DNA from 3 places in the Enterobacter cloacae complex sp. ECNIH7 genome. Region 1 is predicted to be linked to each of the others. Evidence: predicted binding sites of a transcription regulator. Region 1 holds the regulator's gene; each other region holds the start of a gene.
The links. The regulator PurR, encoded in region 1, represses purine synthesis genes. The targets are predictions, from matches to a motif close to CANGCAAACGTTTGCNTG.
Positions count from the first base shown of each region.

Region 1 (10,809 bases):
GAGGGACTGCTCGACGTGCTTAAGCATGCGGGTATCAACCTGCTGTGGCGCGACAACGACGGCGGCTGTAAAGGCGCCTGCGATCGCGTGCCCCATACCGATATGACGCAGTGGAATCTGGATCAGTTCTGCAAAGACAAATCCTGTATTGATGATGTGAATTTCTACCGTCTGGACAACGTTCTGGATGGCGTGAAGCAAGATACGGTGCTGGTTATCCACCTGATGGGGAGTCATGGACCGGCGTACTATCATCGTTACCCGGACAATTTCCGTAAATTCACCCCAACCTGCGACACCAATGAAATTCAGGATTGCGATCATCAGGTGCTGATCAATACCTATGACAACACCATCCTCTATACCGACAGCATGGTCAGCAAAACCATTGATGCGCTGAAGGCGCGCCAGTCGAGCATGAACACCGCGCTGATTTATCTCTCAGATCACGGTGAATCGCTGGGCGAAAGCGGTATTTATCTGCACGGTACGCCTTATATGCTGGCGCCGGAGCAGCAAACGCATATTCCGTTTATGTTCTGGCTGTCACCGGATTACGCGAAAAACTTTGGCATCAACGAACAGTGTTTGCGTGACCATGCAGCAAAAAATGCGGTTTCCCAGGACAATTTATTCTCAACCGTATTGGGTATGATGGACGTGAAATCAACGGTTTATCAACCGCAGCTGGATATACTGAGCGCATGTCGCCAGTAAACTCGCTTGCATTAGACCGAACGGTCTATTAGAGTGCGGCCATGAGCAGAAATACTGAACACGATACCCGCGAACATTTACTGGCAACCGGCGAGCGACTTTGCATGCATCGCGGGTTTACCGGTATGGGGTTGAGCGAGCTGTTAAAAACCGCTGAGGTACCGAAGGGGTCGTTTTATCACTACTTCCGGTCCAAGGAGGCTTTTGGCGTAGCGATGCTGGAGCGTCATTATGCTGGCTACCACCAGCGTCTGGCGACCCACTTTGCGTCGGGTGAAGGTAACTACCGGGATCGTGTTCTGAACTACTATCAGGAAACGCTGAACCAGTTCTGTCAGCAGGGCATTATTAGCGGATGCCTGACCGTTAAACTGTCTGCAGAAGTGTGCGATCTTTCTGAAGATATGCGCACGGCGATGGATAAAGGTGCCCGCGGCGTTATCGCCCTGCTGGCCCAGGCGCTGGAGAAAGGCCGCGATGAAAAAACGCTGGCCTTTTCCGGCGAACCGTTAACCCAGGCGCAGGTGTTATATGCGCTCTGGCTAGGCGCTAACCTGCAGGCAAAAATTTCGCGCAGTGCCGTGCCGCTGGAAAGCGCGCTGGCACATGTGAAAAACAGCATTACTGCGCCTGGCATTTAACAGGCGTTTTTATTTACCCAACTACTAGTCGACTGGTCTACTCAGGAGTCTTTATGTCAGCTGAAAAATTATTTACCCCCTTAAAAGTGGGTGCCGTCACTGCGCCAAACCGCGTGTTTATGGCTCCGCTTACCCGTCTGCGCAGTATTGAGCCGGGCGACATCCCAACTCCACTGATGGGTGAATACTATCGTCAGCGCGCAAGCTCTGGCCTGATCATCACGGAAGCCACGCAGATTTCCGCTCAGGCTAAAGGTTATGCGGGTGCGCCGGGTCTTCACAGCCCGGAACAGATCGCCGCATGGCAGAAAATCACCGCGGGCGTTCACGCTGAAGAGGGCCGCATTGCGGTCCAGCTGTGGCATACCGGTCGTATCTCCCATAGCAGCATTCAGCCTGGCGGCCAGGCTCCGGTCTCCGCTTCGGCCCTGAGCGCAAATACCCGTACGTCCCTGCGTGATGAAAACGGCAATGCGATCCGCGTGGATACCTCTATGCCGCGCGCGCTTGAGCTGGATGAAATTCCGGGTATCGTGAACGACTTCCGCCAGGCCGTGGCCAACGCCCGTGAAGCCGGTTTTGACCTGATTGAGCTGCACTCCGCGCATGGCTACCTGCTGCACCAGTTCCTGTCACCGTCGTCTAACCATCGCACCGACCAGTACGGCGGCAGCGTTGAAAACCGCGCTCGACTGGTGCTGGAAGTGGTTGACGCCGTATGCCAGGAGTGGAGCCCGGATCGTATCGGGATCCGCGTCTCTCCAATCGGTTCTTTCCAGAACGTCGACAACGGTCCGAACGAAGAAGCCGATGCCCTGTACCTGATCGAAGAACTGGCTAAACGCGGCATCGCCTATCTGCACATGTCCGAGCCGGACTGGGCTGGCGGTAAGCCTTACACGGACGCTTTCCGTCAGAAAGTGCGCGAGCGTTTCCACGGGGTGATCATCGGTGCGGGGGCTTATACCCCGGAGAAAGCCGAAGATCTGATCGGCAAAGGGCTGATCGATGCCGTCGCGTTTGGCCGCGACTATATCGCCAACCCGGATCTGGTTGCCCGTCTGCAGAAAAAAGCGGCCCTGAACCCGCAGCGCCCGGAAAGCTTCTACGGCGGCGGCGCGGAAGGCTACACCGACTACCCTTCTCTGTAATCTCGCCGTTGTTCATTGATAGCGGCGATACTTCGCCGCTATACTAAAACATCGTTTCTGTTCAAAAAGACAGTCTATTCCATTGGTTAATGAGGAAATTATGCGCCTACTTCACACCATGCTGCGCGTTGGCGACCTGCAACGTTCCATTGATTTCTACACTAACGTCCTGGGCATGAAGCTGCTGCGCACCAGCGAAAACCCGGAATACAAATACTCGCTGGCGTTTGTGGGTTACGGCCCGGAAACGGATGAAGCGGTGATCGAGCTGACCTACAACTGGGGCGTAGACAGCTATGAGCTGGGCACCGCCTACGGCCACATCGCGCTGGAAGTGGACAACGCGGCCGAAGCGTGTGAGCGCATTCGCAGCAACGGCGGTAACGTTACGCGCGAAGCGGGCCCGGTAAAAGGTGGCACCACCGTAATTGCGTTCGTGGAAGACCCGGACGGTTACAAAATCGAGCTGATTGAAGCCAAAGACGCGGGTCGCGGTCTGGGCAACTGATCCCTCAGGGCGCAACATGCGCCCGTAGTTTTACTGCATCACCCTGCAAAATTTGCCATAATGCGCTCTGCTTTTTTCCCCTGGTAAGAGACCCTGATGTCCGATAACGCTCAATTTAGCGGTCTGTGCGACCGTTTTCGTGGTTTTTATCCCGTTGTCATTGATGTAGAAACAGCCGGATTTAACGCTAAAACCGATGCGCTGCTCGAAATTGCCGCCATCACGCTGAAGATGGATGAACAGGGCTGGCTTACACCGGACACCACGCTGCATTTCCACGTTGAACCTTTCGAAGGGGCAAACTTACAGCCGGAAGCGCTGGCGTTTAACGGTATCGACCCGCATAACCCGCTTCGTGGTGCAGTCAGTGAATATGATGCGCTGCACGCCATTTTCAAAATGGTGCGTAAAGGCATGAAAGAGAGTAACTGCAGCCGCGCCATTATGGTGGCCCATAACGCCACCTTCGATCACAGCTTTACTATGGCCGCCGCCGAGCGCGCCGCGCTTAAACGTAACCCCTTCCATCCTTTTGTGACCTTCGACACCGCCGCGCTGAGCGGCCTGGCCCTGGGACAAACGGTGTTATCAAAAGCCTGCATCACAGCGGGTATACCTTTTGACGGTACGCAGGCGCATTCCGCTTTATACGACACGGAGCGCACCGCAGAGCTGTTCTGTGAGATCGTCAACCGCTGGAAGCGTCTGGGCGGCTGGCCGCTGCCGATGGGCGACAGCGAAGAATAAAAAAAAGCGACCTTATCAGGTCGCTTTTTTATTTGCGCAGAAAATTACTCTGCGTCCGGCTCTTCGGTTTTGTACTTCGCCGCCGTCTCTTTGATCAGCTGCTGCAGTTCGCCGCGCTGATACATTTCAATCAGGATATCGCAGCCGCCAACCAGCTCACCGTCAACCCACAGCTGTGGGAAAGTCGGCCAGTTAGCGTACTTAGGCAGCTCAGCGCGGATGTCCGGATTCTGCAGGATATCAACGTAAGCAAAACGCTCACCACAGGCTGACAGCGCCTGAACCGCTTGTGCGGAGAAGCCGCAGCTTGGCAGCTTCGGAGAACCTTTCATATACAGCAGAATCGGGTTTTCAGCGATCTGGCGCTGGATTTTTTCAATAGTGGTGCTCATGTCTTGCTTCCTTTAACTTCTGTTACGGCATTCGTCTGACATTGTAGCGGTTCAGACTGGCATCGGAAAATAACATTTTTGTCACGTTTATACATTCTACCCCGAGTCACGAAAAGTTGCATTGCAAATGGTGTTTACCCCTGCGGCGGTCAGGGTTTTGCTTAGGGAGTGGGTAAATGTGCGACAGAACGATGAATTTTTTTGCACTTGCTAACGAAACACGATTGTAGATTGAAAAATGCTATTAACTTTCTGGGTTTTTATAGATTAGAATCGACGGGCTTTGTAAATCACACGCGGGTATTATTGATGACCTGCATTTATCAGGGGACTGCCCAGTGGCGCGGATAAATAAAATCTCGATCACGCTCTGTGCTTTACTGTTTACTTCACTCACTTTCACGCCAGTGGCAAACGCCTCTCAGCAGGCGCGGCATTCTGCTGTACAAAAAAACCATCTGGTGAAAGCCACAGAACGTAAGAAAAAAACCACCGCTAAGAACGACAAGAAAAAAACACCGGCTCAGACGAAACAGACCGCTTCCAGCAAGACGAAAACAAAACCTTCCCGCACTGCCCACTCCGCTAAAAGTAAAGCTTCGCAAACCGCCGCTAACCTCGTTACTGAAAAATGCATCACGCGTAAAGGCCACAAGGCGAAATGCACGAAGGTCACGAAAATAGCGGAAGTGCATAAAGTGCGTGTACAGAAAGCGCAAAAAACCGCGATGAACAAACTGATGGGGCAGATTGGCAAACCTTATCACTGGGGTGGCAGTTCGCCGCGTACCGGGTTTGACTGCAGCGGCCTCGTCTATTACGCCTATAAAGATCTTGTCAAATTCCGCATTCCTCGTACCGCCAATGAGATGTACCACCTGCGCGATGCCTCACCGGTTGACCGCGGTGAGCTGGAAAACGGCGATCTGGTGTTCTTCCGCACTCAGGGTCGCGGCACGGCTGACCACGTTGGCGTGTATGTCGGCAACGGGAAGTTCATCCAGTCTCCACGTAGCGGCCAGGATATTCAGATCACCTCTCTCAGTGAAGACTACTGGGTACGCCACTACGTCGGCGCGCGTCGCGTGATGACGCCGAAAACCATTCGCTAACCCCTGCCCTGCCACATCCGTGGCAGGGTAAGTTCCTCTTTTGCATACCCTTTCAATTTGCTATCCTGTCCCTGTTGTCTGTGTGGTTATTGGCAACGCAAAATACAATAAGGAGAGAAGCAATGTCGTTCGAATTACCTGCACTACCGTATGCAAAAGACGCCCTGGCACCGCACATTTCTGCGGAAACCCTGGAATATCATTACGGCAAGCATCACCAGACGTACGTCACCAACCTGAACAATCTGATCAAGGGCACCGATTTTGAAGGCAAAACGCTGGAAGAGATCGTCCGCAGCTCAGAGGGTGGCGTCTTTAACAACGCGGCTCAGGTGTGGAACCACACCTTCTACTGGCACTGCCTGGCGCCGAATGCCGGCGGTGAACCTGCCGGTGAACTGGCTACCGCTATCAACGCCGCATTTGGCAGCTTCGCGGATTTCAAAGCGAAATTTACCGATGCAGCCATCAAGAACTTCGGTTCTGGCTGGACGTGGCTGGTTAAAGAGGCGGATGGCAAACTGGCTATCGTGTCCACCTCTAACGCGGGTACCCCGCTGACTACCAGCGCTAAGCCGCTGATGACAGTGGACGTATGGGAACACGCTTACTACATTGACTACCGCAACGCGCGTCCGAACTACCTGGAGCACTTCTGGGCACTGGTTAACTGGGACTTTGTCGCGAAGAACTTCGCCGCGTAAGAGACACGCAGAAGGGTTCGCCCTTCTGCGTTTTTGGTTTATTCCGCAGCGCAGGCTGCTTCAGGCTGTTTACGACCCGACATCATCACCAGCAGCAGGCCGAGCGCGGCAATAATCGCCCCCATCACCGGCACAAAGCTGTATCCCAGACCACCTGAAATCACGGCCCCACCGGCCGCGGCGCCCAGGGCATTACCCAGGTTAAACGCACCGATATTCACGGAAGATGAAAGTCCCGGCGCCTCGTGCGCGACACGCATCACGCGCATCTGCAGCGGCGGCACCACGGCGAAAGTGGCGGCTCCCCAGACGACCATCGCAATCGCGGCCCCAAACTCATTGCGCGCCAGCCACGGAATGGCAACCATGATGACTATCAGCAGGGTTAAGAAGCCCTTAAGCGTCCCGCTCACGGAACGGTCGGCAAATTTCCCGCCGAGAAAGTTGCCGATCGAGAAGCCCACGCCAATCAGCACCAGCATCGCGGTCACAAAGAGAGGGGTTGCGTGGGTGATGTCATGCAATACAGGTGAAATATAGGTGTAGAGGGTAAACATCGCCCCTGCCCCCAGCACGGTGGTCAGCAGCGCGGAGAGCACCTGCGGGCGCATCAGCACAGCCAGCTCTTTACGCACTTCCGGACGTTCTCCGGCGCTGCCTTTCGGCAGGGAGAAGAACAGCGCCACCATCGCAATCACGCCCAGTCCGGCCGTCGCCAGGAAGGACATTCGCCAGCCAATAACCTCGCCCAGCCAGGTTGCCGCAGGCACCCCGCCGATGTTGGCAATCGTTAGCCCCATAAACATGGTCGCCACGGCGCTCGCCTGCTTGTGTTTTGGCACCACGCTGGCTGCCACGACCGATCCCAACCCAAAGAACGCGCCGTGGTTAAGGCTGGTCAGAATACGCGATAGCATCAGAGTGGTGTAGTCCGGCGAAATGGCCGAAAGCACGTTGCCCAGGGTGAAAATCGCCATCAGGAAAATCAGCGCATTGCGGCGCGCGCGGTGCGAAAGCAGAAGCGTCATCAGCGGCGCACCGACCATCACGCCGATAGCGTAGGCGCTAATTAACATCCCTGCCGCAGGGATAGAGACATCTACGCCCCGGGCAATAACAGGCAGTAACCCCATCGGGGAGAATTCAGTGGTGCCAATCCCAAAAGCGCCAATCGCCAGGGCCAGCAGGGGAAAATTGATTTTCATGCGTCAACTCCGGATGCCGTGTCATTTGGTGACACAGAACAAAGAAGCGGAAAGCATGACATCAATCACAAAAAATGAGAAGTTAACAAAATGGCAAAAGATTTTTGCCAGAGAAGTAACAATCCGGGGAGTCGGGAGGGAGAAGGCTCTCCCTCCGCGTAAATCAGTGCAGCGCAGCCGTCAGACCGGCCGCAACAATCAGAGCCAGCACAACAACGGTGGTGAACAGCGAAAACTTAAGATCGGAACTCATCAATTTTTCTCCTTTTAATCCCCACACGAAAAGTGAGCTTGCTCATTTTTGCACAGATTACGTCAAAAATCTTCCTGGATTTATACTGATAACCACTTTACCTCTTCCCCTTTTCATCAAGATAGGACAAAATTCCACGCTAAATTTATTAGCGTACCGGCCATTGACCCCCTCCTGACGTCCCGTGTCGTTTTCCCGGCGTGCCGCAATTCAACATTGCGAGATAAGGGTGAGAGAAGGCAAACGTTTACCTTCAAGTTTTTCAGGAGCTTAGGATATGGTCTGGAGTGACATTTAATGGCAACAATTAAAGACGTAGCAAAACGCGCAAACGTTTCCACTACAACCGTATCACATGTAATTAACAAAACCCGCTTTGTGGCGGAAGAGACGCGCAACGCCGTCTGGGCAGCGATCAAAGAGCTGCACTATTCGCCAAGTGCGGTTGCGCGCAGCCTCAAGGTTAATCACACCAAGTCCATTGGATTGCTGGCGACCAGCAGTGAAGCGGCCTATTTTGCCGAGATCATTGAAGCGGTCGAAAAGAACTGCTTCCAGAAAGGCTATACCCTGATTCTGGGCAACGCGTGGAACAGCATTGAAAAACAGCGTGCCTACCTGTCGATGATGGCGCAAAAGCGCGTTGATGGCCTGCTGGTAATGTGCTCCGAGTATCCGGAGTCAGTGCTGTCGATGCTGGAAGAGTATCGCCATATTCCAATGGTGGTGATGGACTGGGGCGAAGCGCGCGCAGACTTCACCGATTCTGTTATCGATAACGCCTTTGAAGGCGGCTATATGGCCGGTCGTTATTTGATCGAACGCGGTCACCGCGAGATTGGCGTGATCCCCGGTCCGCTGGAGCGCAACACCGGCGCGGGCCGTCTGGCCGGTTTTATGAAAGCGATGGAAGAAGCGTTGATCAACGTGCCGGAAAACTGGATTGTGCAGGGCGACTTTGAGCCGGAATCGGGCTACCGCGCGATGCAGCAGATCGTCTCCCAGCCGCACCGTCCGACCGCCGTGTTCTGCGGAGGCGACATCATGGCCATGGGCGCGCTCTGCGCTGCCGACGAGCTGGGCCTGCGCGTACCGCAGGATATTTCCGTGATCGGGTATGACAACGTGCGTAACGCGCGCTTCTTCACCCCGGCGCTGACCACCATTCACCAGCCAAAAGACTCGCTGGGCGAAACGGCCTTTAACATGCTGATGGACAGAATCGTCAACAAGCGTGAAGAGTCGCAGTCCATTGAAGTTCACCCGCGTCTTATCGAACGCCGTTCCGTTGCGGATGGTCCGTTCCGCGACTACCGTCGTTAATCGCTTTACGGGGGCCAGCTACGCTGGCTCCCGTAACCATTCCCGGTTCAGCGTTTCGCTGTCTCCCAGATAATCCAGCAGCCAGGCCATCGCAGGCGAGACATCATTTTGCTGCCATGTCAGGCAGCAGGCCGCATCCGGGAACGGATTCTCCAGCGTCAGCTCAACCCACTCTCCGGTATCGATGCGCGGACGCGCGAAATGAACGGGCACCATCGCGACGCACAGCCCGGCGCTGAGGCACGTCGCCGACGATTCCCAGTCAGGGGCCACCACCCGCCGCTGGTTGTCGAGAAGCCAGGTGATACGCTTGGGCAATGAACGGGACGTATCTTCCAGCACCAGCGACGGCCAGTTGCGCAGCGTGTCATCGCTCAGCGGCCCTTCCATCGCCGCCAGCGGATGGTCGCTTGCCACCACGCATTTCCAGCTCAGCATTCCCATATCGCGAAAGGCGTAACGTCCCCCGACCGGGATCGCCTGCGTGGCCCCAATCGCCATCTCTGCCCTGCCGTCCGCCAGCGCATCCCAGACGCCGTTAAACACCTCCTGCGAGACCCGCAGCTCGACGTCAGAAAAATGACGATAGAAATCGACGATCATCTGCCGGGTGCGCTCGGGTTTAACGATGTTGTCCACCGCGATGGAAAGATGTCCCCGCCAGCCGTTAGCGATCTGCTGACACTGTTCGCGGGTGATCTGCATTTTTTTGATAACAGAACGCCCTTCTTTCAAAAACCACGCGCCTGCGGGCGTTAATTCCACATCACGATGCCGCCGTTCAAACAGCGGAACCGCCAGCCACTCCTCAAGCTGACGCACCGTGTAGCTGATTGCCGAAGGGACGCGGTGCAGCTCCTGCGCCGCACCGCTAAAGCTGCCGTTACGCGCAACAGCATCGACCACTTCAAGAGAATAATCTGACCACATTTTCTGCCTGCAAAATTTTTGAATGCACCCGCCAAATATTAGCGTTTCACAAGCGGCTTTGCACTCCCTACACTCAGCGCCAATGTATACCTGCCTCCTCAGGAGAATAAAATAATGCAACCCAGGAACAGTTTTTTAGTCTGGCTCGGCGGCTTGAGCGTGCTGGGCTTTTTGGCCACCGATATGTACCTGCCGGCGTTTGCCGCCATGCAGGAAGATTTACAAACGCCTGCTGCCGCCATCAGCGCCAGCCTGAGTTTATTCCTCGCCGGTTTTGCCTTCGCTCAGCTGCTCTGGGGACCGCTCTCGGATCGCTTTGGTCGTAAACCGGTACTGTTGCTGGGCCTGGCCATTTTTGCGGTGGGCTGCCTGGGAATGTTATGGGTACGCGATGCCACCTGGCTGCTGGTGCTGCGGTTTATTCAGGCCGTGGGCGTCTGTGCCGCGGCCGTGACCTGGCAGGCGCTGGTCACCGACTATTACCCGGCTAACCGCACAAACCGTATTTTCGCCACCATTATGCCGCTGGTGGGTCTCTCACCTGCCCTCGCTCCCCTGCTGGGCAGCTGGATCCTCGCGCATTTCGACTGGCAGGCCATTTTCGCCACGCTGTTTGCCATTACTCTGGTACTGATGCTGCCGGCGTTCGCCCTCAAGCCCGCGCATAAAAAAGAAGCGCATACTGACGCGAAGCCGATTACCTTTACTTCCCTGCTCAGCGCCAAAGCGTATCGCGGGAATGTCCTGATCTATGCCGCCTGCTCGGCAAGCTTCTTCGCGTGGCTCACCGGCTCGCCGTTCATTCTGCACGATATGGGTTACAGCCCGGCAGCCATCGGCCTGAGCTATGTTCCGCAGACCATCGCGTTCCTGGTAGGCGGGTACGGCTGTCGCGCGGCGCTGCAGAAGTGGGAAGGTCAGCAGATGCTGCCGTGGCTGCTGGTGCTGTATGCGCTGAGCGTTATCGGGACCTGGGCCGTTGGCTTTATTCCCGGTGCCGGTCTGGCTGAAATTTTGATCCCATTCTGCGTGATGGCCGTCGCGAACGGGGCGATTTACCCTATCGTTGTAGCCCAGGCGCTGCGTCCCTTCCCGCAGGCGACAGGCCGCGCCGCCGCGCTGCAGA
Region 1 is NZ_CP017990.1:2,154,074-2,164,882, reverse strand. It holds gene eptA (phosphoethanolamine transferase EptA) at 1-717, shown strand, start outside; gene WM95_RS10760 (TetR/AcrR family transcriptional regulator) at 759-1,358, shown strand; gene WM95_RS10755 (alkene reductase) at 1,412-2,509, shown strand; gene gloA (lactoylglutathione lyase) at 2,610-3,017, shown strand; gene rnt (ribonuclease T) at 3,114-3,764, shown strand; gene grxD (monothiol glutaredoxin 4) at 3,809-4,156, opposite strand; gene WM95_RS10735 (C40 family peptidase) at 4,495-5,268, shown strand; gene sodB (superoxide dismutase [Fe]) at 5,391-5,972, shown strand; gene WM95_RS10725 (MFS transporter) at 6,011-7,177, opposite strand; gene cydH (cytochrome bd-I oxidase subunit CydH) at 7,341-7,430, opposite strand; gene purR (HTH-type transcriptional repressor PurR) at 7,728-8,753, shown strand; gene punR (DNA-binding transcriptional activator PunR) at 8,772-9,683, opposite strand; gene punC (purine nucleoside transporter PunC) at 9,798-10,809, shown strand, end outside.

Region 2 (10,809 bases), 1.4 Mb from region 1:
CCCGGTGAAAGACGCGGTAGTGACCTTTACCGCCACCAACGGGGCCACCATTACCACCGCCTCAGCTACCACCGATGCGGACGGTATTGCCACCACCACGCTGACCAACACCAAATCCGGTGTGAGCAAAGTGACGGCAACCGTGAACGGTGCCAGCCAGACCGTGGACACCACCTTTGTGGCCGACAGCAGTACGGCAACGCTTGCCGACGGCAGCCTGACGGTGACCACTGACAACGCGAAAGCCAACGGTACGGCCACCGACGCGGTGAAAGCTATCGTGACGGACGCCAACGGTAACCTGGTGAAAGACGCGACGGTGACCTTTACCGCCACCAACGGGGCTACCATCACCACCGCTTCCGCCACCACGGATGCCAGCGGTGTGGCAACGACGACGCTCACCAACACCAAATCCGGCGTGAGCAAAGTGACGGCCACCGTCAACGGCAACAGCCAGACTGTGGACACCACCTTTGTGGCCGACAGCAGTACGGCAACGCTTGCCGACGGCAGCCTGACGGTGACCACTGACAACGCGAAAGCCAACGGCAGCGCCACCGACGCGGTGAAAGCCATCGTGACGGACGCCAACGGTAACCTGGTTTCCGGTGTGGCAGTGACCTTTACCGCCACCAACGGCGCCATTGTCACCACCGCATCCGCGACCACGGATGCCAGCGGTGTGGCAACCACGACGCTGACCAACACCAAATCCGGCGTGAGCAAAGTGACGGCCACCGTCAACGGCAACAGCCAGACCGTGGACACCACCTTTGTGGCCGACAGCAGTACGGCGACCATCAGTTCCGGTAACCTGACGGTGACCACTGATAACGCGAAAGCCAACGGCAGCGCCACCGACGCGGTGAAAGCGATTGTCACCGATGCCAACGGCAACCTGGTTTCCGGTGTGGCAGTGACCTTTACCGCCACTAACGGAGCGACCATCGTTACGGAATCGGTCACCACCGATGCGGACGGTATCGCCACCACCACGCTGACCAACACCAAATCCGGTGTGAGCAAAGTGACGGCCACCGTCAACGGTGCCAGCCAGACGGTTGACACCACCTTTGTGGCGGACAGCAGTACCGCGACCATCAGCGACGGCAACCTGACGGTGACCACCGACAATGCGAAAGCCAACGGCACGGCCACCAACGCGGTGAAAGCCATCGTGACGGATGCCAACGGTAACCTGGTGAAAGATGCCACTGTAGCCTTTACCGCCACCAACGGCGCCACCATCACCACCGCCTCCGCCACCACGGATGCCAGCGGTGTGGCAACGACGACGCTGACCAATACCAAAGCCGGAACCACCAGCGTGACGGCGACCGTCAACGGTAACAGCAAGTCTGTGGACACCACCTTTGTGGCCGACAGCAGTACGGCGACCATCAGCGACGGCAACCTGACGGTGACCACCGACAACGCCATCGCCAATGACAGCGACACCAACGCGGTGAAAGCGATTGTCACGGACGCCAAAGGTAACCCGTTGAAAGACATGACGGTGACCTTTACCGCCACCAACAGCGCGAAAATCACCACCGCCTCCGCCACCACGGATGCCGATGGTGTGGCAACAACGACGCTGAAGAACACCAAGTCCGGTATTGCCGCGGTGACGGCCACCGTTAACGGCAACAGCAAGTCTGTCGACACCACCTTTGTGGCGGACAGCAGTACGGCGACCATTGCGACGGGTAACCTGACGGTCACCACCGACAACGCGGCGGCGAACGGCACGGCGACGGATGCCGTACAGGCGAAAGTCACCGATGCCAACGGCAACCTGGTGCCGGGTGTGGTGGTTGCGTTCAGCGTCACCACCGGGGCGACGGTCGTCACCGCTTCTGCCACCACCGACGCGTACGGCCTGGCGAAAACCAACCTGACCAGCGAGAAATCTGGCGCCTATACGGTAACCGCCACGCTTGGTACGGCCAGCCAGACCGCCACGGTGAACTTCAAGGCGGACGTGACGACGGCGGTCACCACGCTGACATCGGATGTGACGGAGCAGTTAGCTGACAACGAATCTGTTATCGCGCTGACCGCCACCGTGAAGGATGCGAAGGGTAACCCGGTGCCGAATGAGAACGTGGTGTTTACCACCACCGGTGCGGCGAAACTGGGGGATACCACCGTGACCAAAACCGTTGCCACAGATGCAAATGGCCAGGTGAAGCTGAATATGACGGATACCACGGGAGAAATTATCACCGTTACAGCGAAATCGTCATCTAACGCCAGCGATACTGGCGGCAGTCTGGATCTGACCTTTACCACACCGCCACCGGCACCGATGCCGTCCACCACCAAAGTTGCGGTTAACGGCGCTGACTTTGCGGTCGACGCCGGCTTCCCGAAATCGGGCTATGACGGGGCTACGTTCCAGATTGCCCTTAAAGGCGATGCGGCGAACAACGCGGATTATACCTGGTCGGATAACAGTGACTGGGTCTCCGTGAGCAGTACCGGTACGGTGACCTTTACGGGTGAAGGGACTTCGGATGAAGTGACGATTACCGCTACGCCAAAAAATGGTGGAGTCCCGTATGAGTATAAATTCCAGTTAGAAAAATGGTTTAAAGGAGGTACACCTGCAAATGGTACCCATCAGCAAGCAGTGAGCGCATGTTCTGAACTGGGCGGTGGATATAAACTGCCTTCATCTAATGAACTGACAAATGCTGTAAACACCACCACTACAGCCTCACGTATTGCAGGTAATGGATTGCTATGGACAGAGTGGGGGAACGGGGGGAACACAAGTGTATGGGGAATTAATACCTACACCTGGACTACTACACCTGATGGTGGTGCAGAATACTACTTAGTCTCGAAAAATGATGGTGGTCTCTATTCTGGTAGTAGCATGAGCTTCGGCATTATATGTTTAAAATCATTATAACCTTACAGCTGTTGATGGTTATATAAACTACAAAGTCAGCTCAAAGCTAGACAATGAACCAAATGGGAGCCTCCGGCTCCCATTTTTTACGCCCGTATCATCCCAGACAAAACGATTTCCACCGCCTGTAAGGCGTATACACCCCGTTCAGACTTTCGAGTAACGCGACGATATCATCGATTCCTTTCTGCGGGAGTGACAGATTCTTGCGCACCCATCGGATCGGCAAAACGCATCTTTCTGCCGCCGGTGCGGGTGATGAGAGTCTTGCGGTTTTTGCCGATCGTCATGTCTTTTACTGATATTTATGTCGGTTTCACGTTAAATTCTAATTATCGGTGTTTTCAGTTGGCAGCAGAGAGCAAGGCTGGTTAATCTGAAAACGGTTTACATCATTTTAACGTAAGAGAATAACTATGCATGATGCACAGATCCGTGTCGCCATTGCGGGCGCGGGTGGACGTATGGGCCGTCAGCTGATTCAGGCGGCACTTCAGATGGATGGCGTCGCGCTTGGCGCGGCACTGGAGCGTGAAGGTTCGTCGCTTCTGGGGACCGATGCCGGTGAGCTGGCGGGCGCAGGCCACACGGGCGTTACCGTGCAAAGCAGCCTGGAGGCGGTTAAAGAGGATTTCGATGTCTTCATCGATTTTACCCGCCCGGAAGGGACGCTCGCGCATCTGGCATTTTGCCATCAGCACGGCAAAGGGATGGTGATCGGCACCACCGGTTTTGACGATGCGGGCAAGCAGGCTATCCAGGATGCATCCAAAGAGATTGCGATTGTCTTCGCCGCAAACTTCAGCGTCGGCGTTAACGTCATGCTGAAGCTGCTGGAGAAGGCCGCGAAGGTGATGGGCAATTATACCGATATCGAGATTGTAGAAGCTCACCACCGTTACAAGGTTGATGCGCCATCTGGCACGGCGCTGGCGATGGGCGAAGCGATTGCGCATGCACTAGATAAAGATTTAAAAGACTGCGCGGTCTATACCCGCGAAGGTTACACCGGCGAACGCGTGCCTGGCACCATTGGCTTTGCAACCGTGCGCGCGGGCGACATCGTCGGCGAACACACGGCGATGTTCGCCGATATTGGCGAACGTGTCGAAATTACGCATAAAGCCTCAAGCCGTATGACGTTCGCCAACGGCGCCGTACGTTCCGCTTTGTGGCTTAAAAGTAAGAAAGATGGTCTTTTTGATATGCGAGATGTGCTCGATCTCAACAATTTGTAAGCATTATTACCCATCGTGATGTGGTTATTGCAGTCGTAATTGTTTGATTGCATAGGGCAATATTTTATTGCCCTTTTATTTTATCTGTTTCATCGCGTACTTTTGCTTAATGTTCTAAAAATATATCTCTTATAGCGTTTTAACGTTACTGAAATGTAAATTTTGACCATCCGGTCTACTTTTTCATGCTCCAACACGACATTTTTTATTAAACCCGGCGCGCAAGCGTTTTCTGCGGTGATTTACCTGATCTTTTTGTCGCTTAAGCTCTGTTCCGCTCGCCAGGCTTGCAAAAGGCTAAGCAAAATATCCGTTTTAAGTTGACTTTTACCCACCAAATCTCCAGAATGCCGCCGTTTGCCAAAAATCCGCTGGCAACACATTTGCATTGATCCATGACATGGTTATGAATTAATATGCAAATAAAGTGAGTGAATATTCTCTGGAGGGTGTTTTGATTAAGTCAGCGCTATTGGTTCTGGAAGACGGAACCCAGTTTATCGGTCGGGCCATAGGGGCAACGGGTTCGGCGGTTGGGGAAGTCGTTTTCAATACTTCAATGACCGGTTATCAAGAAATCCTCACTGATCCTTCCTATTCTCGCCAAATCGTTACTCTTACTTACCCTCATATCGGCAATGTCGGCACCAACGCGGCTGACGAAGAATCCTCTCAGGTACATGCGCAAGGCCTGGTCATCCGCGACCTGCCGCTGATTGCCAGCAACTTCCGCAATACCGAAGACCTCTCTTCTTACCTGAAGCGCCATAACATCGTGGCGATTGCCGATATCGATACCCGTAAATTAACGCGTCTGCTGCGCGAGAAGGGTGCACAGAACGGCTGCATCATCGCGGGTGATAACCTCGATGCGACGCTGGCGCTGGAAAAAGCGAAAGCCTTCCCGGGCCTGAACGGCATGGACCTGGCGAAAGAAGTGACTACTGCTGAAGCCTATAGCTGGACTCAGGGTAGCTGGACGCTGGAAGGCGACCTGCCGGAAGCGAAAAAAGAGAGCGAGCTGCCGTTCCACGTGGTGGCCTACGATTTCGGCGCCAAGCGCAACATCCTGCGTATGCTGGTTGACCGCGGCTGCCGCCTGACGGTGGTGCCGGCACAAACGTCCGCCGAAGACGTGCTGAAGATGAATCCGGACGGTATTTTCCTGTCCAACGGCCCTGGTGACCCGGCGCCGTGTGATTACGCAATCGCCGCCATCAAGTCCTTCCTGGAAACCGACATCCCGGTATTCGGCATCTGCCTCGGCCATCAGCTGCTGGCGCTGGCGAGCGGTGCAAACACCGTTAAGATGAAGTTCGGCCACCACGGTGGTAACCACCCGGTAAAAGATATCGATAACAACACGGTGATGATCACCGCGCAGAACCACGGCTTCGCCGTCGATGAAGCCTCAATGCCGGCTAACCTGCGCGTGACCCATAAGTCGCTGTTCGATGGCACCCTGCAGGGGATTCATCGCACCGATAAGCCTGCGTTCAGCTTCCAGGGCCACCCGGAAGCGAGCCCGGGCCCGCACGACGCCGCGCCGCTGTTCGATCACTTCATCGAACTTATCGAGCAATACCGTAAGACCGCTAAATAATCAGGAGCCGAGAAGACAATGCCAAAACGTACAGACATAAAAAGCATCCTGATCCTTGGCGCTGGCCCGATCGTGATCGGCCAGGCCTGCGAATTCGACTACTCCGGCGCGCAGGCGTGTAAAGCCCTGCGCGAAGAGGGTTACCGCGTAATCCTGGTAAACTCTAACCCGGCCACCATCATGACCGACCCGGAAATGGCCGATGCAACCTACATCGAGCCGATTCACTGGGAGGTGGTGCGTAAAATCATCGAGAAAGAGCGTCCGGACGCGGTGCTGCCAACCATGGGCGGCCAGACGGCGCTGAACTGTGCGCTGGAGCTGGAGCGTCAGGGCGTGCTGGAAGAGTTCGGCGTGACCATGATTGGTGCGACCGCCGACGCGATTGATAAAGCAGAAGACCGTCGCCGCTTCGACGTGGCGATGAAGAAAATCGGCCTCGACACCGCGCGTTCCGGTATCGCACACAATATGGAAGAAGCGCTGGCCGTCGCGGCTGACGTGGGCTATCCGTGCATCATCCGCCCATCGTTCACCATGGGCGGCACCGGCGGCGGTATCGCCTACAACCGCGAAGAGTTCGAAGAGATTTGCGAGCGCGGTCTGGATCTCTCCCCAACCAAAGAGCTGCTGATTGATGAATCGCTGATTGGCTGGAAAGAGTACGAGATGGAAGTGGTGCGTGATAAAAACGACAACTGCATCATCGTCTGCTCCATCGAAAACTTCGATGCGATGGGTATCCACACCGGCGACTCCATCACAGTTGCGCCAGCCCAGACCCTGACCGACAAAGAGTATCAAATCATGCGTAACGCCTCGATGGCGGTACTGCGTGAAATCGGCGTGGAAACCGGCGGTTCTAACGTGCAGTTCTCCGTGAACCCGAAAACCGGCCGTCTGATTGTTATCGAAATGAACCCGCGCGTGTCCCGTTCCTCCGCGCTGGCCTCTAAAGCGACCGGCTTCCCGATTGCGAAAGTGGCGGCGAAGCTGGCGGTGGGTTACACCCTCGACGAGCTGATGAACGACATCACCGGTGGCCGCACGCCTGCGTCCTTCGAGCCGTCCATCGACTACGTTGTCACCAAAATTCCACGCTTCAACTTCGAGAAGTTCGCAGGCGCGAACGACCGTCTGACCACCCAGATGAAATCTGTCGGTGAAGTGATGGCGATTGGCCGCACGCAGCAGGAATCCCTGCAGAAAGCGCTGCGCGGCCTCGAAGTGGGCGCGACCGGCTTCGACCCGAAAGTGAGCCTGGACGACCCGGAAGCACTGACCAAAATTCGCCGCGAGCTGAAAGACGCTGGCGCAGAGCGTATCTGGTACATCGCCGATGCCTTCCGTGCGGGCCTGTCCGTCGACGGCGTGTTCAACCTGACCAACATCGACCGCTGGTTCCTGGTGCAGATTGAAGAGCTGGTGCGTCTGGAAGAGCAGGTCGCGGAGCTGGGCATCACCGGCCTGGACGCTGATTTCCTGCGCGTGCTGAAGCGTAAAGGCTTCGCCGACGCGCGTCTGGCTAAGCTGGCGGGCGTGCGTGAAGCGGAAATCCGCAAGCTGCGCGACCAGTATGACCTGCACCCGGTCTACAAGCGCGTGGACACCTGTGCGGCAGAGTTCTCAACCGACACCGCCTACATGTACTCCACCTATGAAGACGAGTGCGAAGCGAACCCGTCCGTCGACCGCGACAAGATTATGGTGCTGGGCGGCGGTCCAAACCGTATCGGCCAGGGCATCGAGTTCGACTACTGCTGCGTACACGCCTCGCTGGCGCTGCGCGAAGACGGTTACGAGACCATCATGGTCAACTGTAACCCGGAAACCGTCTCTACCGACTACGACACCTCTGACCGCCTCTACTTCGAGCCGGTTACCCTGGAAGACGTGCTGGAAATCGTGCGCATCGAGAAGCCAAAAGGCGTTATCGTGCAGTACGGCGGCCAGACCCCGCTGAAGCTGGCGCGCGCGCTGGAAGCAGCAGGCGTGCCGGTTATCGGCACCAGCCCGGACGCGATTGACCGTGCGGAAGACCGCGAGCGTTTCCAGCAGGCGGTTGACCGTCTGAAGCTGAAACAGCCGGCGAACGCCACCGTGACCGCTATCGAACAGGCCGTTGAGAAGGCGAAAGAAATTGGCTACCCGCTGGTGGTGCGTCCTTCGTACGTGCTGGGTGGCCGCGCGATGGAAATCGTGTATGACGAAGCCGACCTGCGTCGCTACTTCCAGACCGCTGTGAGCGTCTCTAACGATGCGCCAGTGCTGCTCGACCGCTTCCTCGACGACGCGGTAGAAGTGGATGTGGACGCCATCTGCGACGGCGAAATGGTGCTGATTGGCGGCATCATGGAGCACATCGAGCAGGCTGGCGTGCACTCCGGCGACTCCGCCTGTTCTCTGCCGGCGTACACGCTGAGCCAGGAGATTCAGGACGTGATGCGCCAGCAGGTGCAGAAGTTGGCCTTCGAGCTGCAGGTTCGCGGCCTGATGAACGTCCAGTTCGCGGTGAAAGACAACGAAGTCTACCTGATTGAAGTGAACCCGCGTGCGGCACGTACCGTACCGTTCGTCTCCAAAGCCACCGGCGTACCGCTGGCGAAAGTGGCGGCGCGCGTGATGGCGGGCCAGACGCTGGCGCAGCAGGGCGTGACCAAAGAGATCATTCCACCGTACTACTCGGTGAAAGAAGTGGTGCTGCCGTTCAACAAATTCCCGGGCGTTGACCCGCTGTTAGGGCCAGAAATGCGCTCTACCGGGGAAGTGATGGGCGTGGGCCGCACCTTCGCCGAAGCGTTCGCGAAGGCGCAGCTGGGCAGTAGCTCCACCATGAGAAAATCAGGCCGTGCGCTGCTCTCCGTTCGCGAAGGCGACAAAGAGCGCGTGGTTGACCTGGCCGCCAAGCTGCTGAAACAGGGCTTCGAGCTGGACGCAACCCACGGTACGGCGATTGTGCTGGGCGAAGCCGGCATCAACCCGCGTCTGGTGAACAAGGTGCATGAAGGTCGTCCGCACATTCAGGACCGTATCAAGAATGGCGAATACACCTACATCATCAATACCACCGCAGGCCGCCAGGCGATTGAAGACTCCAAGCTGATTCGCCGCAGCGCGCTGCAGTACAAAGTGCACTACGACACCACCCTGAACGGCGGTTTCGCGACGGCCATGGCGCTGAACGCGGATGCCACCGAGAAGGTGATTTCGGTTCAGGAAATGCACGCGCAGATTAGCAAGTAAGTAAAAATGCCCGGTGCCGTTCGGTTGCCGGGCATTATCCCATCTTCAGAACCTTCTGGTTTTTCATCCGCATTCAGTCAGTTAGCCTAAAATGGTTAGGTCGATAACGAAATTCAACTGAGAGCAGGGGAAAACACCATGCAAAATAAATTACTGATCGCTTCCGTTCTGGCTGCCACGACAATGTTCACCGTTGCGGGCTGTTCGTCTAATCAGGCCGTAAAAACCACCGATGGCAAAACCATTGTCACCGACGGCAAACCGCAGGTAGATGACGATACCGGTCTGGTGTCGTATAAAAACGCCGAAACCGGTCAAACCGAGCAGATCAACCGTGACCAGGTGAAATCCATGGGCGAGCTGGATAACTAATTCAGAATTCTGACGTAAGCCCGTCAATAATATTCACTATTAGCCTGTTGAATTACTGACTACACTCTTTTGTTAAAAGAAAGCAGTAACAACAGGCTAATCAATGATTCTGATAATTTATGCCCATCCTTATCCGCAGCACTCGCATGCGAATAAGCGGATGCTTGAGCAGGTAAGGACGCTTGATAACGTAGAGATACGTTCCCTCTATCAACTTTATCCCGATTTTAATATCGATATCGCCGCCGAACAGGAGGCGCTCTCCCGTGCCGATCTGATTATCTGGCAGCACCCCATGCAGTGGTACAGCACGCCTCCGCTCCTGAAGCTGTGGATTGATAAAGTCTTCTCCCACGGCTGGGCGTACGGACACAACGGCAATGCGCTAAAAGGAAAAAGCCTGATGTGGGCGGTCACCACCGGCGGCGGTGAAAGCCATTTTGATATCGGCTCCTTCCCGGGTTTTGACGTCCTGGCGCAGCCGCTGCAGGCGACTGCGCTCTATTGCGGTCTGAACTGGCTCCCGCCTTTTGCGATGCACTGCACGTTTGTTTGCGACGATGAAACGCTGCAGGCGCAGGCTCGCCATTATAAACAACGCTTACTTGAGTGGCAGGAGACGCATCATGGATAGCCATACGCTGATACAGGCGCTGATTTACCTCGGCGCGGCGGCGCTGATTGTACCCGTGGCGGTACGCCTGGGGCTGGGCTCGGTGCTCGGCTACCTGATTGCGGGCTGCGTCATTGGGCCGTGGGGCTTTCGGCTGGTCACGGATGCCGAGGCGATTCTCCATTTCGCTGAAATCGGCGTGGTGCTGATGCTGTTTGTGATTGGCCTGGAGCTCGACCCGCAGCGGCTGTGGAAGCTTCGCGCCTCGGTATTTGGCGGCGGCGCGCTGCAGATGGTGGCCTGCGGCCTGCTGCTGGGCGGGTTCTGCATCCTGTTGGGTATGGACTGGAAAGTGGCAGAGCTCATCGGCATGACGCTGGCGCTCTCCTCGACGGCGATTGCCATGCAGGCGATGAACGAGCGAAATCTGACGGTCTCCCAGATGGGACGCAGCGCGTTCTCGGTGCTGCTGTTCCAGGACATTGCCGCTATCCCGCTGGTGGCGATGATCCCGCTGCTGGCGGCCAGCGGTTCCTCTACCACGCTGGGCGCTTTCGCGCTGTCGGCGCTGAAGGTGGCGGGCGCGCTGGCGCTGGTGGTGCTGCTTGGCCGCTACGTGACCCGCCCGCTGCTGCGGTTTGTTGCCCGCTCTGGCCTGCGTGAAGTGTTCAGCGCCGTGGCGCTGTTCCTGGTGTTTGGCTTCGGTCTGCTGCTGGAGGAAGCCGGGCTGTCGATGGCGATGGGGGCGTTCCTCGCAGGCGTTCTGCTGGCGAGCTCTGAATACCGTCACGCGCTGGAAAGCGATATCGAGCCGTTC
Region 2 is NZ_CP017990.1:774,523-785,331, forward strand. It holds gene WM95_RS03775 (Ig-like domain-containing protein) at 1-2,923, shown strand, start outside; gene dapB (4-hydroxy-tetrahydrodipicolinate reductase) at 3,340-4,161, shown strand; gene carA (glutamine-hydrolyzing carbamoyl-phosphate synthase small subunit) at 4,616-5,764, shown strand; gene carB (carbamoyl-phosphate synthase large subunit) at 5,783-9,007, shown strand; gene WM95_RS03795 (YgdI/YgdR family lipoprotein) at 9,146-9,379, shown strand; gene kefF (glutathione-regulated potassium-efflux system oxidoreductase KefF) at 9,483-10,013, shown strand; gene kefC (glutathione-regulated potassium-efflux system protein KefC) at 10,006-10,809, shown strand, end outside.
Region 2: a site for PurR is predicted at 4,380-4,397, ahead of carA (glutamine-hydrolyzing carbamoyl-phosphate synthase small subunit). Genes of this name have one in related genera too.

Region 3 (10,809 bases), 330 kb from region 1:
CGGCGCATTGCCTTCAGAGCGCGCACGCGGCCTTCGTTACGGGTACGGCGGGCCTTGATGCCCTGGCGGATCCACACTTCTTCCTGCGCCAGCTTGCGGTCGAACTCCGCATTCTGCAGCTCTTCCACGCGCAGGTTTTCTTCTTTCTCAAGCAGATAGGTGTCGTAATCGCCAGGATAGGTGACCAGCTTGCCGCGGTCGAGATCGACAATACGCGTTGCCATGTTGCGAATAAACGAACGGTCGTGCGAGATAAAGATGATGGTGCCGCTGAAGGTTTTCAGGAAGCCCTCCAGCCAGTCAATCGCTTCGATATCCAGGTGGTTCGTCGGTTCGTCCAGCAGCAGCACCTTCGGCCCGCTGACCAGCGCGCGGCCCAGGGCCGCTTTACGCAGCCAGCCGCCGGAGAGCGCCGACAGCTCCATGTCCGCTTCCAGACCAAGCTGGGCCAGAACCTCGTTAATGCGGTTTTCAAGCTGCCACAGACCGTGATGATCGAGCATCTCCTGCACTTTCGCCAGTTCGTTGAGGTTCTTGTCGCTTGGATCGGTCATCACCAGATGCGAAATCTCGTGATAACGCTTCAGGTATTCGGCCTGCTCAGAGATCCCTTCCGCCACGAAATCGTAAACGCTGCCGGTCACGTGACGCGGCGGGTCCTGCTGGAGGCGGGAGACGATCAGATCCTGCTCGTAAACGATGCGCCCGTCATCCAGCCCCTGTTCGCGGTTGAGGATTTTCATCAGCGTGGATTTACCCGCGCCGTTACGGCCCACCAGGCAGACGCGCTCGTTATCTTCGATATGCAGCTCTGCATTATCGAGAAGCGGCGAGTCGCTGAAAGAGAGCCACGCGCCGTGCATACTAATTAAAGACATTTATTTTTCCTTTCAGACCGCGGTAATCAACCAGCAGTTATGAATTTGACGGTTACGGGCAAAGTCCTGAGACAGCGTTTTTTGGCTGATTTCTTGTGCTTTCAGTCCCAGGGCTGCTAAGCCGTCATGATCCATACGGAAGCCGCGTTTGTTGTTCGAGAACATAATAGTGCCGCCCTTACGCAGCAGGCGCTTCAGGTCGGTCATCAGGCGCAGGTGATCGCGTTGAACGTCAAAGCTATCCTCCATGCGCTTGGAGTTGGAGAAGGTCGGCGGATCGATAAAGATCAGGTCGAACTGCTCGTCGGTATCACGCAGCCAGCCCAGCACGTCGGCCTGCATCAGTCGGTGCTGACGTCCGGTCAGCCCGTTAAGACGCAGGTTGCGCTCCGCCCACTCCAGATAGGTACGGGACATATCCACCGTGGTGGTGCTCCGCGCGCCGCCCAGACCCGCATGCACGCTCGCGCTGCCGGTATAGGAGAACAGGTTGAGGAAATCTTTGCCCTTGCTCATCTGACCCAGCATGCGACGGGCGATACGGTGGTCGAGGAACAGTCCGGTATCCAGATAGTCGGTCAGGTTCACCCACAGGCGAGCGTTGTATTCGCCCACTTCGATGAAGTCGCCCTTCTCGCCCATCTTCTGATACTGATTTTTTCCTTTCTGACGCTCGCGGGTTTTCAGCACCAGCTTGTTTGGCGCAATGCCGAGCACGGCGATGGTGGCCGCAATCACATCCAGCATGCGCTGACGCGCTTTTTGCGCATCAATGGTTTTCGGTGGAGCATATTCCTGAATCACCACCCAGTCCGCGTAGCGGTCAACCGCCACGTTGTACTCCGGCAGATCGGCGTCGTACAGGCGGTAGCATTCAATGCCCTCCTGCTTCGCCCACTTCTCAAATTTCTTCAGGTTCTTGCGCAGGCGGTTGGCGTAATCTTCCGCCACGCCGGATGGCTTACTGTCCGCCGCCTTCTCCGCCAGATGGTAGTTTTTCTGCACGCAGTCCAGCGGGCCGTTTTTCGCTTTAAACTGGCGATCGGCACGCAGCTGCAGGCAGCTCAGCAGCTCCGGCGAGGCGCTAAACAGCGACAGGTTCCAGCCGCCGAAGTAGTCCTTCATATTGCGCCCCAGCAGGCTGTGCAGGGCAATCAGCGCCGGTTCGCTGTCCAGACGCTCGCCGTATGGCGGGTTGCTGATCACGGTACCGTACGGACCTTTTGGCAGCGGGTTGGTCAGGTTCGCCACGTCTTTCACCTCAAAGGTGAGCAGCTCGCCGATACCGGCGCGACGGGCGTTGCTGCGCGCGCGTTCGATTACGCGCGGGTCGCTGTCCGAACCGTAGAAGTGGGAGGTGTACTCCGCCAGACCTTTACGCGCGCGGGTCTGCGCGTCGTCTTTGACCTCTTTCCAGAGCGCTTCGTCGTGCTGCGCCCAGCCTTTAAAGCCCCAGTGACCGCGATGCAGGCCCGGCGCGCGGTCGGTTGCCAGCATGGCCGCTTCAATCAGCAACGTACCGGAACCACACATCGGATCGAGCAGCGGCGTGCCCGGCTGCCAGCCGGAGCGCATTACAATGGCGGCGGCCAGCGTTTCTTTAATTGGCGCCATACCGGTACGATCGCGGTAGCCGCGCAGGTGCAGGCCTGCGCCGCTCAGATCGAGAGAAATACTCGCCGTGTCACCGTTGAGCCAGACGTTAATACGCAGATCCGGATTTTCGCGATCGACGTTTGGACGTTCCTTATTTTTACGCGTGAAGCAGTCCACAATGGCGTCTTTTACGCGCAGGGCACCGTACTGGCTGTTGCGGATCTCGTCGTTCACGCCGTTGAAATGCACCGCAAAGGTGGCATTGGGCGTGAAGATCTCTGTCCAGTCGATCATCTGTACGCCGGTATAGAGGTCCAGGTCGCTATAGACCTTGCACTCCTTCATCGGCAGCATGATGCGCGACGCCAGACGGCTCCACATCAGGCTCTGGTAAATAAGCCGCGTGTCGCCCTCAAAATGGACACCACCCTGAACCACCTGGCACTCTTGCGCGCCCAGGCTTTCCAGTTCAGTTTTTAACAGCTCTTCCAGCCCACGGGCCGTACTGGCAAACAGAGAATTCATATCGTCACTTTTACTCTTAGAAAATTGTCGCGCATTATAGCTAATATGGCGTGTATGTCATAAAGTTGAAGGCTTATTTTCATTTGTGGGAGTGTGCAGTGGCGACGTTATCCAGGCTTTTTATTCATCCGGTGAAATCCATGCGCGGCATCGGCGTCTCTCACGCGCTGGCCGACATGAGCGGATTCGCCTTCGATCGTATTTTTATGGTCACCGAGCCTGACGGCACGTTCATTACCGCACGCCAGTTCCCGCAGATGGTTCGCTTTACCCCTTCCCCGCTTCATGACGGTTTACACCTTACCGCGCCGGACGGTTCCAGCGCGGTAATTCGCTTTGCTGATTTTGCGCCTGTCGATGCGCCAACGGAAGTGTGGGGCAATCATTTTACCGCGCGCATCGCCCCGGATGAGATTAACCGCTGGCTGAGCGGTTTCTTCTCTCGTGACGTGCAGCTGCGCTGGGTAGGTCCTGAACTGACGCGTCGCGTGAAGCGCCATGACGCAGTTCCCCTCTCCTTCGCCGATGGTTTCCCGTTCCTGCTGACTAACGAAGCCTCGCTGCGTGATTTACAAGGCCGCTGCAAGGCCAGCGTTCAGATGGAACAGTTCCGTCCGAACCTGGTGGTTACGGGCGCCGACGCCTGGGAAGAAGACACCTGGAAAGTGATCCGCATCGGTAGCGTCATCTTTGATGTCGTAAAACCCTGCAGTCGCTGCATTTTCACCACGGTGAGCCCTGAGAAAGGCCAGAAGCATCCTTCCGGCGAACCGCTGAAGACGCTGCAGTCGTTCCGCACTGCGCAGGACAACGGCGATGTGGATTTCGGCCAGAACCTGATCCCGCGCTCCAGCGGCGCAATCCGCGTCGGTGATGAGGTAGAAATTCTTGCCCGAGGGCCTGCAAAAGCATACGGCTCAGGTCAGGAAGAAGAAATGGTCGACGTTGCGACGAATGTCGCCTCTGCGGTAGATATTCACTGGCAGGGCAACGTCATCCGTGGCAACAACCAGCAGGTATTACTGGAGCAACTGGAGCAGGCAGGTATTCGCGTACCCTATTCCTGTCGCGCAGGCATTTGCGGATGCTGCCGCATCAGGCTGGTGGATGGAGAGGTCAGTGCGCTGAAAAAATCGGCAATTGGAAATGACGGCACAATTCTGTGCTGTAGCTGCATACCGAAAACGTCCGTACAGCTGGAAGCTTAAACCGCCTGTTCAAGGCTGAAGGAATCTACCCGCAGCTGCGGCTTCAGCCTGTCGTTCATCACTTTAATGGCATCGCCAAGCTGCATCGTCCGCCCGGCAATGGTTACGCCGGGCTGTGCCAGCAGGCAGAGCGCAGCATTTTCGCCTGGCTCAACCACCAGCAGGCTCACCTCTTCTGCGGTATCGCTTAGATTGACGCTGGCCGCGTCACCCGTTGCCGGGGTCCAGCTCATACCATGCGCAAGAAAATGCCAGCTTTTTGGCATTTGCGGTTTCAGGAAGCGGATAGCCACCAGCGCATTTAATACTAACTCGGCACGCTGCTCTTTAGAGAGCACCAGATCCCGGCATTTTTCTTCAAAGGAGAAATAAAGCGCCGCATCGTCAACGCAAAAGCCCGACGGGGAAAATGCATCCGGGGTTAACATTCGGCGGGCAAAACGAGAACGAAACAACATGCCATTGGCTAAATCGAGCATCATTCGGTCATGCTCGTCGCAAAAATACCAGCGCCAGTTATCGTCAGGTTTAATTCGCATGTGTCTCTCCCGTCCCCAAACGTCCTGTACTAAAAATGTCCTGTTTGCCGCCTCGTTTATAACACCATTAATAAAAGACTATAATGACTAAATAAGCAACAGTGACGGAATATAAAACAACCAGGGCTGGAAATAAAGCCCTGGTTGTCTGATTAAGAGAAAAGATTAGATATGAGTAACGATTTCTTTAATCAGCGGCGGTCCTTTAAAAATAAAGCCGGAATAGATTTGCACCAGTGACGCACCTGCCGCCATCTTCTCGCGCGCAGCAATCACTGAGTCAATGCCGCCGACGCCAATAATCGGCAGACGTCCTTTTAATTCCGCAGACAGGGCGCGAATAATTTCGGTGCTTTTTAATTGCACCGGACGTCCACTTAACCCACCCGCTTCGTCACAGTTTTTCATTCCCTGCACGAGGGAACGATCGAGAGTGGTATTGGTCGCAATAACACCATCAATATTATGGCGAACCAAACTGTCGGCAACCTGGATCAATTCTTCAGGAGAAAGATCCGGGGCGATCTTAACCGCGACCGGAACATATTTATGGTGGATCGTCTGGAGTTCATTTTGTTTATTTTTAATGGCACTCAGAAGATCGTCCAGCGCTTCGCCATATTGTAAGGAACGCAGACCCGGAGTATTGGGTGAAGAAATATTCACCGCGATATAACCGGCATAGGCGTAGACTTTTTCCATACAAATCAGATAGTCATATTTACCCTGCTCAACCGGCGTGTCTTTATTTTTGCCGATATTGATGCCTAATATCCCGTCAAAATGGGCTTTTTTTACGTTCTCAACCAGGTGATCAACACCGAGGTTATTAAAGCCCATGCGGTTGATCAGCCCTTCGGCTTCAACCAGGCGGAACAGGCGCGGCTTGTCATTTCCCGGCTGCGGGCGCGGCGTGACGGTGCCGATTTCAATGGAGCCAAAGCCCATCGCGCCCAGGGCATCAATGCACTCGCCATTTTTGTCCAGACCGGCCGCCAGACCCAGCGGATTTTTAAAGGTCAGACCCATGCACTGCACAGGTTTTTCCGGCACATTCTGACGCACCAGAGCGGCCAGCGGCGTTCCGGTAATACGACGTAATTGCTGGAATGTAAATTCATGAGCGCGCTCAGGGTCGAGCTGGAAAAGGGCTTTACGAACGAAGGGGTAGTACATGAACTCTCCTGGATTCCCGGTGTGCAAACCGGGAGGGGATTATGGGCGATCCACGCGCGAAAGGGAATTGACCTGCGGCAAAAAATCAGCGCAAAACGCAATCGTTTACCTTCCCGTCTATTTCTTATGCACTTTTTCGCATTTTAATTGCAGATAAATCATTTAGTGGAATAACCGCGCGGTGTCACACTCCTGAAAATTGTTATGAATGTTAGATAAAAGCAAACAATTGGTTATAAGGAGGAAGTATGCGCGTCATTACCCTGGCCGGAAGTCCACGATTCCCTTCGCGCTCCAGCGCCCTGCTGGAATATGCCCGCGAAAAACTCAATGCCCTGGATGTGGAAGTGTGCCACTGGAACCTGCATAACTTCGAACCTGAAGATCTGCTCTATGCCCGTTTCGACAGCCCTGCGCTTAAAACGCTGATCGAGCAGCTTAACGGCGCTGACGGCTTAATTGTGGCAACGCCTATTTATAAAGCCTCCTTTTCCGGGGCGCTGAAAACCCTGCTCGATCTGCTTCCGGAGCGCGCCCTGGACGGCAAAGTCGTGCTGCCGCTGGCAACGGGCGGTACGGTTGCCCATTTATTGGCCGTGGATTATGCCCTGAAGCCGGTGCTGAACGCGCTGAAAGCGCAGGAGATCCTCCACGGCGTTTTCGCAGATGACTCCCAGGTTATCGATTATCAACATAAACCTCATTTTACGCCCAACCTGCAAACCCGCCTCGATAACGCACTGGAAACCTTCTGGCACGCTCTGCACCGCAGGGATATCCAGGCCCCGGCGTTTGGTCAGCCTCAAGGAGTCGCACATGTTTAAAACGTTAACCCGCATCGGCCTGGCAGGTCTGATGGCGCTTACCTCGCTGGCCCATGCCGCAGAAACGGCTCCGGAAAGTTTGCGCATTGGCTATCAGAAAGGCAGCGTCAGCATGGTGCTGGCAAAAAGCCACCAGCTGCTGGAAAAACGCTTCCCGAACACCAAATTCTCCTGGGTGGAGTTCCCTGCTGGCCCGCAGATGCTGGAGGCCCTGAACGTCGGCAGTATCGATCTCGGCAGCACGGGCGATATTCCGCCGATATTTGCCCAGGCGGCGGGAGCGGACCTCGTCTATGTTGGCGTTGAGCCGCCCAAACCGAAGGCCGAAGTGATTCTGGTGCCTGAAAACAGCGACATTAAAAGCGTCGCCGACCTTAGAGGACATAAAGTTGCTTTCCAGAAAGGTTCCAGCTCACACAACCTTTTGCTGCGAGCTCTGCAAGAGGCCGGACTCAAGTTCACCGACATTCAGCCCGTCTACCTGACTCCCGCTGACGCCCGCGCCGCGTTCCAGCAGAAGAACGTTGATGCCTGGGCCATCTGGGATCCGTACTACTCCGCCGCATTGCTGCAGGGCGGCGTTCGCGTGCTGAAAGACGGTACCACGCTGAAGCAGACCGGCTCGTTCTATCTGGCCTCGCGTCCTTATGCGGAAAAGAACGGCGCATTTATTCAGGGCGTACTGGATACCTTTACCCAGGCCGATGCGCTGACCCAGACCCAGCGTCAGGAGAGCATTGCCCTGCTGGCGAAAACCATGGGCTTACCTGAGCCGGTGATCGCGAGCTATCTCAACCACCGTCCGCCGACCACCATTACGCCCGTGGACGCGCACGTCGCCGCGCTTCAGCAACAAACGGCTGACCTTTTCTATCAAAACCACCTGGTGCCAAAACAGGTCACTATCCGCGAACGCATCTGGCAGCCCGCAGGCAAAGAAGGAGCTAAATCATGAGTCTGAATCTTTTCTGGTTTTTACCCACCCACGGTGATGGACACTATCTTGGTACAGAAGAGGGCTCGCGCCCGGTTGACCACGGCTACCTGCAGCAGATTGCGCAGGCGGCGGACCGAATCGGTTTCACCGGGGTGCTGATCCCGACCGGACGTTCATGTGAAGATGCCTGGCTGGTGGCCGCATCGATGATCCCGGTCACCCAGCGTCTGAAGTTCCTGGTTGCCTTACGCCCGAGCGTAGTCTCCCCTACCGTGGCGGCGCGTCAGGCGGCAACGCTGGACAGGCTATCCAACGGTCGCGCCCTGTTTAACCTGGTGACGGGCAGCGACCCGCAGGAGCTGGCGGGCGATGGGGTGTTCCTCGACCATACCGAGCGCTATGAAGCCTCCGCCGAGTTCACCCGCGTCTGGCGACGTCTGCTGGAAGGGGAAACCGTCACCTTTGAAGGCAAGCATATTCACGTTCGCGACGCGAAACTCTACTTCCCACCGGTTCAGCAGCCGCGCCCGCCGCTCTATTTTGGCGGATCGTCGGATGTGGCCCAGGATCTGGCGGCAGAGCAGGTCGATCTCTATCTTACCTGGGGCGAACCGCCTGAGCTGGTGAAAGAAAAAATTGCCCAGGTACGCGCGAAGGCGGCCGCCCATGGCCGCAAGGTGCGCTTCGGTATTCGCCTGCACGTAATCGTGCGCGAAACCAATGAAGAAGCCTGGCAGGCCGCCGACCGTCTGATTTCCCATCTGGACGATGAGACCATCGCCAGGGCGCAGGCCGCGTTTGCCAAAACCGACTCCGTCGGACAGCACCGAATGGCGTCCCTGCACAACGGCAAGCGCGAGAATCTGGAGATCAGCCCGAACCTGTGGGCGGGCGTCGGCCTGGTGCGCGGCGGTGCGGGCACGGCGCTGGTCGGCGACGGTCCGACCGTAGCCGCCCGCATTAATGAATACGCAGACCTGGGTATCGACAGCTTTATTCTCTCCGGTTATCCGCATCTGGAAGAGGCGTACAAGGTGGGCGAGCTGTTATTCCCGCATCTGGATGTCGCCATCCCGGAGATTCCGCAGCCGCAGCGGCTTCAGCTTCAGGGCGAAGCCGTGGCGAACGAGTTTATTCCACGCAAAGCCGCACAGAGCTAAGGAGTGACCATGTCTGCCACCTCACAAAAATGGCTGCTGCGCGCCGCGCCGTGGTTTTTACCCGTCGGCATTGTGGCTCTCTGGCAGCTCGCGTCATCCACCGGCTGGCTGTCGAGCCGCATTCTGCCCTCTCCGGAGGGCGTCGTAGAAGCGTTCTGGTCGCTGAGCGTGAGCGGCGAGCTGTGGCAGCATCTGGCGATCAGCTCCTGGCGCGCCGTGATTGGGTTTTCCATCGGCGGCAGCATCGGTCTGGTTCTGGGCTTGATCAGCGGCCTTTCCCGCTGGGGCGAGCGGCTGCTGGATACCTCCATTCAGATGCTGCGCAACGTGCCGCATCTGGCGCTGATCCCGCTGGTTATCCTGTGGTTTGGGATTGATGAGAGCGCCAAGATCTTCCTCGTGGCGCTGGGCACATTGTTCCCGATTTACATCAACACCTGGCACGGCATCCGCAACATCGATCGCGGTCTGGTGGAGATGGCGCGCAGCTACGGCTTATCGGGTTTTTCCCTCTTTATTCACGTGATTCTGCCGGGCGCCCTGCCCTCTATTATGGTCGGGGTGCGTTTTGCGCTCGGCCTGATGTGGCTGACGCTGATTGTGGCAGAGACCATCTCGGCCAACTCAGGCATTGGCTACCTGGCGATGAACGCCCGCGAATTCCTGCAAACGGACGTGGTGGTGGTTGCCATCATTCTGTATGCCCTGCTCGGCAAGCTCGCCGACGTCAGCGCCCAGTGGCTGGAGCGCAGCTGGCTGCGCTGGAACCCGGCCTATACCCTTCAGGAGGCGAAAGCATGAACACTGCACGACTGAATCAGGGAACGCCGTTACTGCTGAACGGCGTGACCAAACGCTACGGCGAAAACACCATTCTTAACGGGCTGGATCTGCACATTCCCGCCGGACAATTTGTGGCCGTTGTTGGTCGCAGCGGCGGCGGCAAGAGTACCCTGCTACGGCTTCTGGCCGGGCTGGAAGCCCCCAACGGCGGTGACATTCTGGCAGGAACGACGCCGCTTTCGAATATTCAGGACGATACCCGCATGATGTTTCAGGATGCACGCCTGCTGCCGTGGAAAACGGTTATCGACAATGTCGGGCTCGGTCTTAAGGGCAGCTGGCGGGATGAAGCCCGCCAGGCGCTGGCCGCCGTTGGGCTGGAAAATCGTGCGGGCGAATGGCCGGCAGCCCTCTCGGGTGGGCAGAAGCAGCGCGTGGCGCTGGCGCGTGCGCTAATTCACCGTCCGGGCCTGCTGTTGCTTGATGAACCGCTCGGCGCGCTCGACGCCCTGACGCGGATCGAAATGCAGGATTTGATTGGATCCCTCTGGCAGGCGCACGGCTTTACGGTACTGCTGGTGACGCATGACGTGAGCGAAGCCGTCGCGATGGCTGACCGGGTGCTGTTAATAGAGGACGGGAAAATAGGCCTGGATCTGACGGTGGATCTTCCGCGCCCTCGCCGCGTGGGCTCTGCAAGGCTGGCGGAGCTGGAAGCTGAGGTATTGGATCGGGTGATGAAGCGCGGGGGGACGGAGTTACAGCGAGCCAAGGCTAATGCCTGATGCCCTCACCCCGGCCCTCTCCCGCGGGGAGAAAACACAAAAAACGGCAACCGAGGTTGCCGTTTTGCGTTTACCTGCCCACCGGCATTTTTTACATCAGGCGAGCGCCTTAGCAATCTTCTCGTACAGATCGCCAGACAGGTTCTCCAACCCTTTCAGCTGCTCAAGCGCGGCACGCATTTTCGCCTGACGCTTCGCATCGTAGCGTTTCAGACGGATCAGCGGCTCAATCAGGCGCGACGCCACCTGCGGGTTACGGCTGTTCAGCTCGGTCAGCATTTCCACCATGAACTGATAACCGCTGCCGTCTTCGGCGTGGAACGCGGCCGGGTTGCTGCTTGCAAACGCGCCAATCAGCGAACGCACGCGGTTTGGGTTGCTCAGTGTAAAGGAACGAT
Region 3 is NZ_CP017990.1:1,824,921-1,835,729, reverse strand. It holds gene WM95_RS09010 (ABC transporter ATP-binding protein) at 1-878, opposite strand, end outside; gene rlmKL (bifunctional 23S rRNA (guanine(2069)-N(7))-methyltransferase RlmK/23S rRNA (guanine(2445)-N(2))-methyltransferase RlmL) at 891-2,999, opposite strand; gene WM95_RS09000 (YcbX family protein) at 3,098-4,207, shown strand; gene zapC (cell division protein ZapC) at 4,204-4,746, opposite strand; gene pyrD (quinone-dependent dihydroorotate dehydrogenase) at 4,912-5,922, opposite strand; gene ssuE (NADPH-dependent FMN reductase) at 6,171-6,746, shown strand; gene WM95_RS08975 (sulfonate ABC transporter substrate-binding protein) at 6,739-7,701, shown strand; gene ssuD (FMNH2-dependent alkanesulfonate monooxygenase) at 7,698-8,843, shown strand; gene ssuC (aliphatic sulfonate ABC transporter permease SsuC) at 8,853-9,644, shown strand; gene ssuB (aliphatic sulfonates ABC transporter ATP-binding protein) at 9,641-10,411, shown strand; gene pepN (aminopeptidase N) at 10,508-10,809, opposite strand, start outside.
Region 3: a site for PurR is predicted at 6,017-6,034, ahead of pyrD (quinone-dependent dihydroorotate dehydrogenase). Genes of this name have one in related genera too.